One region of the Georgenia sp. 311 genome, then DNA from elsewhere that is predicted to be linked to it. Evidence: riboswitches for the same ligand, from Rfam matches in the RefSeq annotation. Region 1 holds a riboswitch; each other region holds the start of a gene.
What was found. A riboswitch is a leader RNA that binds a small molecule or an ion and turns the genes downstream of it on or off. The one in region 1 is predicted to bind S-adenosylmethionine.
Positions count from the first base shown of each region.

Region 2: another riboswitch for S-adenosylmethionine. It lies ahead of FHE66_RS07335 (methionine ABC transporter ATP-binding protein); the one in region 1 lies ahead of FHE66_RS05265 (O-succinylhomoserine sulfhydrylase).
Region 3: another riboswitch for S-adenosylmethionine. It lies ahead of FHE66_RS14510 (hypothetical protein); the one in region 1 lies ahead of FHE66_RS05265 (O-succinylhomoserine sulfhydrylase).

Region 1 is NZ_VDFS01000029.1:18,894-22,503, forward strand. It holds gene FHE66_RS05265 (O-succinylhomoserine sulfhydrylase) at 1-1,262, opposite strand, end outside; SAM riboswitch class I at 1,267-1,351, opposite strand; gene FHE66_RS05270 (hypothetical protein) at 1,564-2,466, shown strand; gene FHE66_RS05275 (hypothetical protein) at 2,463-3,610, shown strand, end outside.
Region 2 is NZ_VDFS01000038.1:96,748-100,357, reverse strand. It holds gene FHE66_RS07335 (methionine ABC transporter ATP-binding protein) at 1-967, opposite strand, end outside; SAM riboswitch class I at 978-1,063, opposite strand; gene FHE66_RS07330 (CPBP family intramembrane glutamic endopeptidase) at 1,193-1,966, shown strand; gene FHE66_RS07325 (lysylphosphatidylglycerol synthase transmembrane domain-containing protein) at 2,037-3,610, shown strand, end outside.
Region 3 is NZ_VDFS01000064.1:10,881-14,490, forward strand. It holds partial or broken gene FHE66_RS14505 (DUF6351 family protein) at 1-2,001, opposite strand, end outside; gene FHE66_RS14510 (hypothetical protein) at 2,138-2,536, opposite strand; SAM riboswitch class IV at 2,548-2,661, opposite strand; gene FHE66_RS14515 (hypothetical protein) at 2,804-3,415, shown strand.

The sequences.
Region 1 (3,610 bases):
GGCCGGCGCACGGCGCGCACCGCAGCGAGCGCCTGGTCGAGGTCGGCGCGCAGGTCGGCGACCTCCTCCAGCCCCACCGACAGCCGCACGGTCGCGTCGCTGATCCCCACCCGGGCACGCCCGTCGGGACCGAGCCGCCGGTGCGTCGTCGTCGCCGGGTGGGTGACCAGCGACTTCGCGTCGCCGAGGTTGTTGGAGATGAGCACGAGGCGCAGGGCGTCGAGGAACGCGAACGCCTCGGCCCGGCCCGCCGGACGGCCGTCGACGACGAGGTCGAACGTCACCACCGTGCCGCCGCCGCTCATCTGGGCCCGGGCGAGCGCCGCCTGCGGGTGGGAGTCGAGGAAGGGGTAGTGGACGCGACCGATGCCGGGCCGGGTCTCCAGCCACCGGGCGAGATCGAGGGCCGCGGCGCTCTGCGCGCGCACCCGCAGCGGCAGCGTCTCCAGGCCCTTGAGCAGCACCCACGCGTTGAACGGGCTGAGCGTGGGCCCGGTGTTGCGCAGCACGAGCCGCAGCGGCCCGTGGACGAACTCGCGGCTGCCGAGCACCGCGCCCCCCATCGTCCGACCCTGCCCGTCGATGTGCTTGGTCGCCGAGTAGACGACGACGTCGGCGCCCTGGGGCAGCACCCGCTGGAGCACCGGGGTGGCCAGGACGTTGTCGACGACGACCGTCGCTCCCGCGGCGTGGGCGAGCGCGCTCACCGCGGCGACGTCGACGACGTCCTGCATCGGGTTGGACGGTGTCTCGAAGAAGACGACGTCGGCCGGGGTGGCCAGGGCCCGCCGCCAGTCGGCGAGGTCGTGGGCGTCGACGTAGTCGGTGACCACGCCCCAGCGGGCGAGGAGGTCCTCGAAGACCGTCACGGTCGAGCCGAACAGGGCGCGGCCGGCGACGATGCGCGAGCCGCTGCGCACGAGGGCGGCGAGGGTGGAGAAGACCGCGGACATGCCCGAGGCGGTCGCCAGGCACGCCTCGGCCCCCTCCAGTGCGCGCAGCCGCTCCTCGAACGTCGAGACCGTCGGGTTCTCGTAGCGCGCGTAGGTGAACCGGTCGAGGGTGCCGTCGAAGGCCGCCTCGGCGTCCGCGGCGCCGTCGTAGACGAAGCCCTGGGTGAGGAACAGCGCCTCCGAGGTCTCCTGGAAGCCGGTGCGCGCGTGCCCGGCGTGGACGGCGCGCGTCGCCGGTCCCCAGGCCGGGTCGGGGTCCGGGTAGCCGCCGGGGCCGGGACAGGCGGGGCGGGCGGGGTCGGTGGCCATGGCTCCTCCATCGTTCCTGGCGGGAGCACCCGTGGACCGGGTTGCTGCAGCGTCGTCGAGCCAGGTCTCTCGGCTGCTCTGGATGGGTCGACCCGATGCTAGCCAGAGGCCCGGGGCGGGCCCGGGCGGCCACCTGGCCGGTCCCACCAGGTGGACCGATAAGGGCGACAGCCCGGCCTCCGTGGGACGGGGTGGCGCGCGGCATGGGCAGTTCTCCCCATGGTCAGGGCCGCACCCCCGAGGCGAGGATGACCGCGGGGGCACCGGCGCCCCGTGCGGCCCGGTGAGAAAGGTGGTCGCCATGTCTGCACAGACCGTCCAGCGCGCTCGGCGCCAGGCGCACAGCAAGGTTGCGCGCTTCCGGCTCGACGTCGCGGAGTGGACCGTGCTGCGCTCCGCGCTGCTCTCCCACGCCCCCGGCGCCGGCACGCCGGCCGGGTTCGAGCCCGAGTCCTTCGGCCTGGACCCCGACACCCCGCTCACCGACGAGCAGCGGGCGCGCGCCTGGGCAGGCCTCCAGCTGCGCGGCCTGGCCAGCCACGTCCCGGCGGAGGACACCGTCACCGCCCTCACCCCGCCGTGCGTCCTCGGCATGCTCCAGCTCCTGGAGTCCGAGGTGCGGGTCGACGTCGCCTCCTGGGCCGGTGACGTCGTCGTCAACCAGGCCGTCGCGTGGAGCGCCGGCCGCACGGCAGCCCTGTCCCGCCGCCGCCGGCAGGCGGGGGTCACCGACGGTGAGGCGGTGCTCGAGCAGGAGCCCGTCGTCGAGGTCTCGCTCTCCGCGGCCGGTGGCCTGCTCAACGAGGTCGTGCGGGCGCTGCCCGGCCCGACCGCCTCCTTCGGCCCCGAGCACCGCTCGCCCGTGCGCGTGGGCTGGCCCCAGTCGGCCGCGATCGCCCGGGCGATGCGTTCCGGGCGTCAGGACGTCGCCGCCCACCTCGCGGGCCTGCCGACCTCTGCCCTGTCGGTCCTCGGCTCGCTGGCCGGCGACGTCACCGGCGGCGCCTCGGTGAGCGCGGTCCGGCTGCGCGGCGCCGAGGCGCTCGCCTTCCGCGGGGTGTGGCTGTGGACCGAGGCCGACGTCGTCGAGCTCGTCGACGCCAGCTCCCACGCGGTGACCCTGCGCCGCTCGGACCTCGGCCAGGTCCGCCAGGAGCTGCTCTCCGCCCTCACCGGTCTGCTCCACGCCGAGGAGGTCCTGTGACGGAGTCCCTCACGGTCGGTGGGGGCGCGACCGGGGTCCTCGCGCGCGTCGCCGACATGCGGGCCACCGCCGACGTCCTGGACACCAAGGGCGACGTCGCCCGCAGCCTCGCCACGCAGGTCGCCGAGGTCGCGGTGCACGACGCCGTGCTCGGGTCCCAGGTCCTCTCACCTGTCACCGGAGCGCGGGTCCTCGGGGAGGTCGCCCAGGCCCAGCTCCCGCCCGAGGGGCTCATCTGGGTCGCGCTGGAGTACGAGGCCGCTGCCGTCTTCCTGCGCGGCGCCGCGACCGCCTACGAGGAGACCGACGCCGCCCTCGCCCGGCTCGCCGAGCTGCGCGACACCGCCACCGGGGTCGTGCTCGTCAACGCCGGGCTGCTCGGCGCCGGCGGGATCGCCCTCACCTCCCTCCTTCTCGACGTGCTGCCCGACCCGATGGCCGACGCCCTCACGCCCGACGCCTTCGCGGCCTGGATCGACGAGGTGGGCGAGGACCCGGCGGGCGCCGTCCTCGCGGAGCTGTACGACCACCCGTGGGCCACGGACTCGATCATCTCCGGGCTGCCGTGGGTGCTGGGCACCCAGGTCCCGCTCGTCCTCGGTGCGCTGACGCCGTGGACGTTCACGTCCGTCCCGCTCACCTACGAGCAGGTGGTCGCCGCGGTCATCGCCGGCGGCGGCCTGCTGGGGCTGCTGGCCGACGGCACGCCCGTCGTCACCCCCGAGCCGCACGACCCCCGCTACCCCACGCCCGAGTCCTGGCAGGCGGCGCTGGACGCGACGGCCGCCGACAGCCTCTCGGCCCTCTTCGACAACATCTCCGGCCTGGGCGACGGCGCGACCTCCGAGGTGCGCGTCACCGCCGTGCCCGACGGCGCGGGCGGCCACACGTGGATCGTGGAGATCCCCGGCACCCAGGACTGGGCCGCGGAGTCCGGGTCCAACCCCTCGAACCTCGCGACGAACCTCCACCTCATGGCCGGCTCGCACGCCACGGCGATGGAGCAGGGCGTCCTCGAGGCGCTCGCCCAGGCCCGCGCCGAGCTCGCGGCGAGCACGGGTGTCCCGCTCTCCGAGCTCGCCGCCCAGCCGGTCACCCTCGCGGGACACAGCCAGGGCGGGATCGTCGCGGCCTCGCTCGCGGC
Region 2 (3,610 bases), on a different contig from region 1:
CCTCGACGTGGACCCCGGCCGCGCGCAGCTCTCGCTGCGCGACGAGGGCGGCGGACACCGGGACGGACAGTCGCAGCCGGCCCACCCGGGTGCCGGCAAGGGTCTCGATGGTGCCGGCGGAGACGTCGGCCTCCTCGCCGAGCGCGGCGACGGCGGCGAGCACCCGGGCGGTGCTCACCTCACCGCCGAAGGACAGCTCGAGGGTGGCGCGGCCCTCCTCGCGCGGCTCGGGAGGCAGCGGGACGAGTGCGCGGGCCAGGCGGGTGCCGTGGTCACCGGCGACGACGTCGATCAGCCCGTGCTCGGCGACGCGGCCGTGGTCGAGGAGGCTGACCGAGTCGCACACCTCGCGGACGACCGCCATCTCGTGGGTGATGATGAGGACGGTGATCCCGAGCCGGTCGCGGACGTCGCGGATGAGCCCGAGGATCTGGCGGGTGGTGTCGGAGTCGAGCGCCGACGTCGGCTCGTCGCACAGGAGGACGGCGGGCTCGGCCGCCAGCGCGCGGGCGATGCCGACGCGCTGCTTCTGGCCGCCGGAGAGCTGGGCCGGGTAGGCGTCGGCCCGGTCGCCGAGCCCGACGAGCTCGAGCAGCTCGCGCACCCGCTCGTCGCGACGCTCGCGCGGCACGCGGGCGACCCGCAGCGGGTAGGCGACGTTGGCCGCCGCCGTGCGCGCCTCGAGCAGGTTGACGTGCTGGAAGACCATCCCGATGCGGCGCCGCTGGCGGCGCAGCTCCCGCTCACCGAGGCCGGCGAGCGGGACGCCGTCGATGCTCACGGTCCCGGAGGTCGGGCGCTCGAGGGCGGTGAGGCAGCGGACGAGGGTCGACTTGCCGGCCCCGGACTCCCCGACGATCCCGTGGATCGCGCCGCGCGGGACGTGGAGGTCGATGCCGTCGAGCGCGACGACCTCGCGGCCACCGCGGCTGCGGTAGACCTTGCGCAGGTCGGTCAGGCTGATCACGAGAGACGTCCTTCCATCGGTCCTGGCGGGAGCACCCGACGGATCGGGTTGCTGCAGCGTCGACGAGCCAGGTCTCTCGGCTGCTCTGGATGGTGGCCACATCGTAGGATCGCGAATCCGGGTCCTGGCAAGTGCGTCCGGCTGGCGAGACGCGCGTCTTGCCATCCGGGCGCCACCGGAGATGCCCGGCGAGCCGCCCCGGCCGCCTCCTGCTATAACCGCCTCATGCCGCCGCGCACCGACGCCCCGGCCCGCCGGCTGCGGACCGAGGTGTGGATCGTCCTCGGCCTGTCCCTCGGGCAGTCCGGGGTGTACGCCGTGGTCAACATCATCGCCCGCCTCACCGCCGAGGCGCCGCTGCGGCAGCAGACCACCGCGCTCAACCCCTCCCGCTCCCCGCGCCCCTACCTCGACCTCACCTACCAGCTGCTCAACATCGGGTTCGCGCTCGTGCCGGTCGCCCTCGCGCTCTTCCTCCTCAGCGAGCCCGGACGGCGCGCCACCAGCCGCATCGGTCTCACGTTCTCCCGCCCCTGGCGCGACCTCGCCGTCGGCGTCGGCCTCGCGGCGCTCATCGGGGTGCCCGGGCTCGGGGTGTACGCGCTGGGCCGCGCGCTCGGCATCACCGTCGAGGTGCAGGCCGCCACGCTCGACCAGTACTGGTGGACCGTCCCGGTGCTCATCCTCGCCGCGCTGAAGAACGCGCTCCTCGAGGAGGTCATCGCAGCCGGCTACCTCATCGAGCGGCTCGAGCAGCTCGGCTGGCGCCCCGCGTCGGTCGTCGCCGCGAGCTCGCTGCTGCGCGGTTCCTACCACCTCTACCAGGGCATCGGACCGGGCCTGGCCAACGTCGCCATGGGCGTCGTGTTCGCCGAGTACTACCGCAGACGACGGCGCACCATGCCGCTCGTCCTCGCCCACACGCTCATCGACGTCGTCGCCTTCGTCGGCTACTCGCTGCTGCCGGAGTCCGTGCTGCGGACCCTCGGACTCACCTGAACCGCCCGGAAGGGGCCACGCCCACCCGGCTCCCGCGTCTGCGCAGGCCGCACGTCCTAGAATCGGGCGCATGACGGAGCGGCCGGGCGACACCCGCACGCCCGCGCCCGGCGCCCCGGAGGCGCCCCGGCGCAAGGTGCTCCTCGTCGACCTCCCGGCCGTGCGCGTGCGCCGCCCGCGCGACCTCCTCGAGCTCGTCATGTCGGCGCTCGGGATCGGCGTCGTGCTCCTCCTCGCCGTCTACGCGCACGCGACGGCGATCGGGGTGACCGAGGACGTCCAGTCCGCCGCCGCGCTCGTCCTGCGCCAGATCCTGCTCCTGCCCGTCACGGTGCTCGAGGGTGTCGTCACCTTCTTCCTGCCGCTGTTCGTCGTCGCCATGCAGCTCGTGCGGCGCCGCTGGCGCTCGGTCCTCGAGGCGCTCGCCGCGGCCGTCGTCGCCTGGTCCCTCACGACCGCCGCGGTGTGGCTGCTCGACTCCTACGGGCCCAGCGCCCTGTCGGTCGGCCTGACGATCACGAGCGAGGGCGACAGCGTCATCGCGATGAACCCGCTCGTCGCCGCGCTCGCCGCACTCCTCACCGCGATGGGCCCGCGCGACCGGCGGCCCTCCGTGCGCTGGTCGTGGAACCTCCTGTGGGTCGTGCTCGCCCTCACCGTCATCCGCGGAGCACTCACCCTGCCCGGCGCCGTCGTCACCGTGCTCCTCGGCCGGCTCGTCGGGCTCGCCGGGCGCCTGCTCGTCGGGGTCTTCAACGAGCGCGCCGAGGGCATCGACCTCGTCCAGGGGCTGCGGCGGGCCGGGCTCGACGCCGTCCGCGTCGTGCGCCTCGACCCGCCCGAGGGCGGCGACGTGCGGGCATGGACCGTGACGACCTCCTCCCCCATCGGCTACACCGAGCACCTGGCGGAGAACGAGATCCTCGGCGAGGACCCCGACGCCGGCTGGCCGGTGACGACGCGCGCGTCCGACACGATCGTGCCCGACGTGCTCACCGACCCCCAGGCCGTCGTCCACGCCGCCGCCAGCCCGGGCGGGGTCAACCTCGACCCGGTGAGCGCCCACCGGGTGTACTCCGTGTGGGACACCGCCGGCCGCCGCTGGTACGTCACCATGCTCGACGGCGACCGGCAGGTCGTCGGCTACCTCTCCTCGCTGTGGTCGCGGATGCGCGTGCGCGGCCTGCGGCGGCGGCGCTCCGGCTCCCTGCGCGACGCCGCCGACCGCGCCGCCCTCCTCGCCTACGCCGTCGAGCGGGCCGGGGTGAACACCCCACCGCTCGTCGGGATGGCCGAGGCCCGCGACTCGATGATCATGGTGACGGCGCACATCGCCGGCGCCCGGCGCCTGTCCGACCTCACCGAGGAGGAGGTGAGCGACGAGCTGCTCGACGAGGTGTGGGACCAGCTGCGCACCGCCCACGCCGCCGGCCTGGCCCACCTCGACCTCACGGCCAACGCCGTCCTCGTCGGCAGCGAGGGCGACGTGTACCTCCTGGACTGGGAGAACGGGGAGATCGCCTCCACCGAGCTGTCCCGGCGCCTCGACCTCGCCCAGATGCTCGCGATCACCGCGACGAAGGTCGGGGAGGAGCGGGCCCTGGCGAGCGCGAGCCGGTGCCTGGGCAGCGACCAGCTCGCCTC
Region 3 (3,610 bases), on a different contig from region 1:
CTTGATGACGTCGGCCTGCACGCTCTCACCGGCCACCTCGCGCGGGAAGCTGGCCGAGGGGTAGAGCTGCTCGCACTCGGTCGCCGGGTCGCGGTCGAGCGGCTCGGCGATGAACGTCGGGTCCGCGTCGCGCGTCATGCAGCCCTCGACGAGTGCTGCGGGCCGGGTCTCGCCGATCTCCTCCAGCGTCGGCCGCTCGTCGCCCGCCACGTCGAGCTGGGAGAGCCAGGCGTCCATCTGGGTGACGGCGTGGCGCAGCAGCGGACTGGCGGTGCTGAAGCCGCCGTAGCGGTTGTCCTCCAGCAGGCTCACGTGGTTGACCACGCTGCCGTTGACCTCACGCAACCGCTCACGCATGGAGTTGGAGTGGTAGCGGACGTGGATGTCCCCGTTCGGCAGGTCGTCGCTGTAGGCGCGGTAGTCGATGATCGGCGTGCTCGCCAGCCCGCCGCCGCCGCTGGTGAGCCGCCCGGTGCGGTAGGCCGCCTCGACGGCCGGCATGTCGGCCTCGGAGCGCTCGGCGCGGAACTTGCCGTCGTGGTCGTACCCGCCGACCTGCTCGTTGAGGTCGAGGAACTGCTCGGGCGTGATGACACCGTCCTCCAGGGCTCGCAGCCCGTACTGGATGCCCTCGTTGTCCAGCGGCCGCAGCGCGAACCCGGTCTCGGGGTCGCGTCCGTAGGCGTTGACGGTGTGGTCGTAGACGTCGCAGCGCGCCCCGCCGGGGTTGTCGGTCGGGTGGTAGCGCAGCTCCACGGGCAGCACGCTGGGGCAGAACGCCGTCGGGTCGATCCGCTGGGCGCCGCCCGCGACGTTCGGCATCGTCGCGAGGTTGGCGAAGCCGGTGACGGCCCGCTTCTGCTCGTCGGTCCACGCGAGCGCGGGGTCGGTGAAGTAGTTGTTCAGCAGCCGGGCGTCGGTGATGAAGTTGACGGTGCCGAACCCGACCTCGGGGAAGGAGCAGCCCACGACGATCCCGTCGAAGATGCCCGGGTAGTTGTCGGCCGTCTGGTGGGCCTGGTAGCTGCCGCCCGAGCAGCCGAACCCGATGGTGAAGTCCTCGCGCCCGTAGACCTCGATGAACTTCTCCTTGGTCATCGCGGCCGTCTCCGAGGCGAGCAGGTCGCTGCAGTTCTGCCCGAAGACGTTGAGGCTCGAGGAGACGACCGCGTACCCCTGGCCGAGCATCCACGCGTCGGTCACCCCGCCGGTCGTCTCGCCCTGGCGGAACCAGCCGCCGGTGCAGCCACCGCCCAGGGTGTAGATCGCCCGTCCGTTCCAGCCCTTCGGCCGGTGCGCGGGGGAGGGGTCCTTCTCGCGGAGCGGGTCGTGCAGCACCGTGTGCTGGTAGATCCCACGGTTGGCGGTGCCGGTCTCCATCCGGACGATGAACGGGACGCGCTCGCCGTCCGACGTCGTCGTGCGGGCGAGGTCGGCGGGGTAGCGGCGCGCGTCCGCCGGCCACGGCACGTACTCACCGCCCGTGGTCCGGTAGAAGTGGTCGACGCGCGTGGTCGTCGAGCAGTCCTCGTCGAGCGCCGCGCCGAGGTTGCCCCCGATCACCGGGAGCGTGAAGTCCTGCGTCTGGCAGATGAACGGCTGCTCGTGCGGTCCGGCGAACAGCGGGCCCTCGGCGGGGTGGTTGACCACCTCGACGCTCGCCTCCCGCCCGCGCGGTGCGGTGGCCGTGATCGTCTGCGCGCCGAGCTCGAGCCCGTCGACGACGCCGACGAGCGTGCGCCGGTCACCGGACCACTCGAGGTCGACGTCGCGGCGCTCTCCGTCCACCGAGATCCGCACGTGCGGTGGCGCAACTCCCGGCGGCGCCGAGATCTCGATCAGCGCGTCACCGCCGCTGACGAACTCAGGCAGGCTGGAGACCACCTCGATCTCCAGCGCACGCAGCGGCGGACCGTCGCGGCCTTCCGGCGGGTCGGCGTGGGCCGCGGCCGGCAGACCGGCCAGGACAAGTGCGGCAAGGACCGCATGGGCTGACTTCATCGTTGAACCCCCCGGTTTCATGTGCTTCCCTCATCGGAACCCAGCCTTCGCCCGCGGCGGCCGTCCTGGCCGCCGGGGCGGGCTGAGACCCGGATGCTATCGGCCGGGGCCGACACGGCGAGCCGGGGGAGCCGCGTCAGGTCGCGATGACCCCGTGGCCGGTGCCGAGGTGCGTGACGATGACGCCGGGCGCGCAGCGTGCCGGGACGGACGGGACCGGGCCCGCGCCGTCGTGCACGAGCACGTTGACGACGACGCGCCCGACGGCGAGGGCGTGCCACCGCTCGTTGACCATGACGGCCGTGCCGGGCGGGCACATGACCGACAGGTCGTGGTGGTGCCACACGGTGCACGACCCCTCGCCGCCGGGGTGGTCGACGACGGCGACGTTGCCCTCGTCGACCGAACGGACGACGCCGTCGCGCCACCCCTCCGGCGCGCTCTGGGCCTTCCCGGTGTGGATGTGGTGCATGAGGTGCCCGGGGCTGTAGCTGCGGCAGCAGGCGCCGACGGTGCACGGGGCAACGGTGGTCAAGGTGTCTCCTCGTCTCGCTCTTCCCGCGCCGGTCGGCGCGGGCGGGTCTTCCTCCGGGGGCACCGTGCGCGGGGCGCGGTTGCCGGACCAGCACGCCGGAGGGCGTGGCGCTGGTCCTCGTGACCTGGGCAGGACGGTAGCGGCAGGCACCGACATCGCCCGGCGCCGGCTCCGAGTGGCGGCCCTCCGGGTGATGCGCCAAGGTCTGCACTACTCCCGTAGACGACTGCGGGCCCACCTGCTCTGACATCGAAGGAATATCCCCCCATGCGCCGCAAGCACGTCCTGTTCCTCTCCTCCCTCGCCCTTGCCACCATCGGCCTCACCGGCTGCGGCGACGACTCGGCCGACGGTGAGGCCACCGAGCCCACGACGGCGGCCGAGGAGGCGACGACGCCGGAGCAGCCGACGACCCCGGAGCCGGAGGAGACGACCCCGGCCGAGGAGAACAGCGCCGGGAGCGAGACCGACAGCGCCGCGGGCGCCGACCTCGGGGCGAGTGACCCGGGCCCGGCCGCCGAGGGTGCGGTCATCCCCGCCGAGGCCCTGGCCACGCCCCCGGAGGCCATCGGTCCCTACACGCTCGGGGAGGCCACCGGCCCCGCCCGCATGTACAACGACGAGAGCTTCACCGTGATGATCGCGGTCGACAGCAACGTGCTCAGCTCGCCGTACGAGTCGCTGGTGGAGTACATCGAGACCGACAACACGGCCGCTGGCACCGGGAGCTGTGGCACCAACGAGTCGGGTAGCTCGATCACCTGCTACCAGCGCACGGCCGACGGCGTCATCACCGTCACCGCGACCCCCGAGCAGATGAGCCTCGAGGACATGGTGGTGTTCGTGAACCACTACGCCGACCAGGCCGGCGCGGCCTGACGCGGAGTGGTGCGCTCAGAACTGTGTTGCACCGGGCCTGGGGAGTCCTGCCCTAGACAGGCGGGCCTCTCCAGGTCCGGGTGCCGCAGCAGGCCGCGATCGAGCCTCGCGCACAAAGGCGGGTGGAGGCTATCTCTTCTTGCCCAGGCCGGGTGAGCCGGCACTTAGCGGCCGGAAGTTCGATCGAGCTAACTG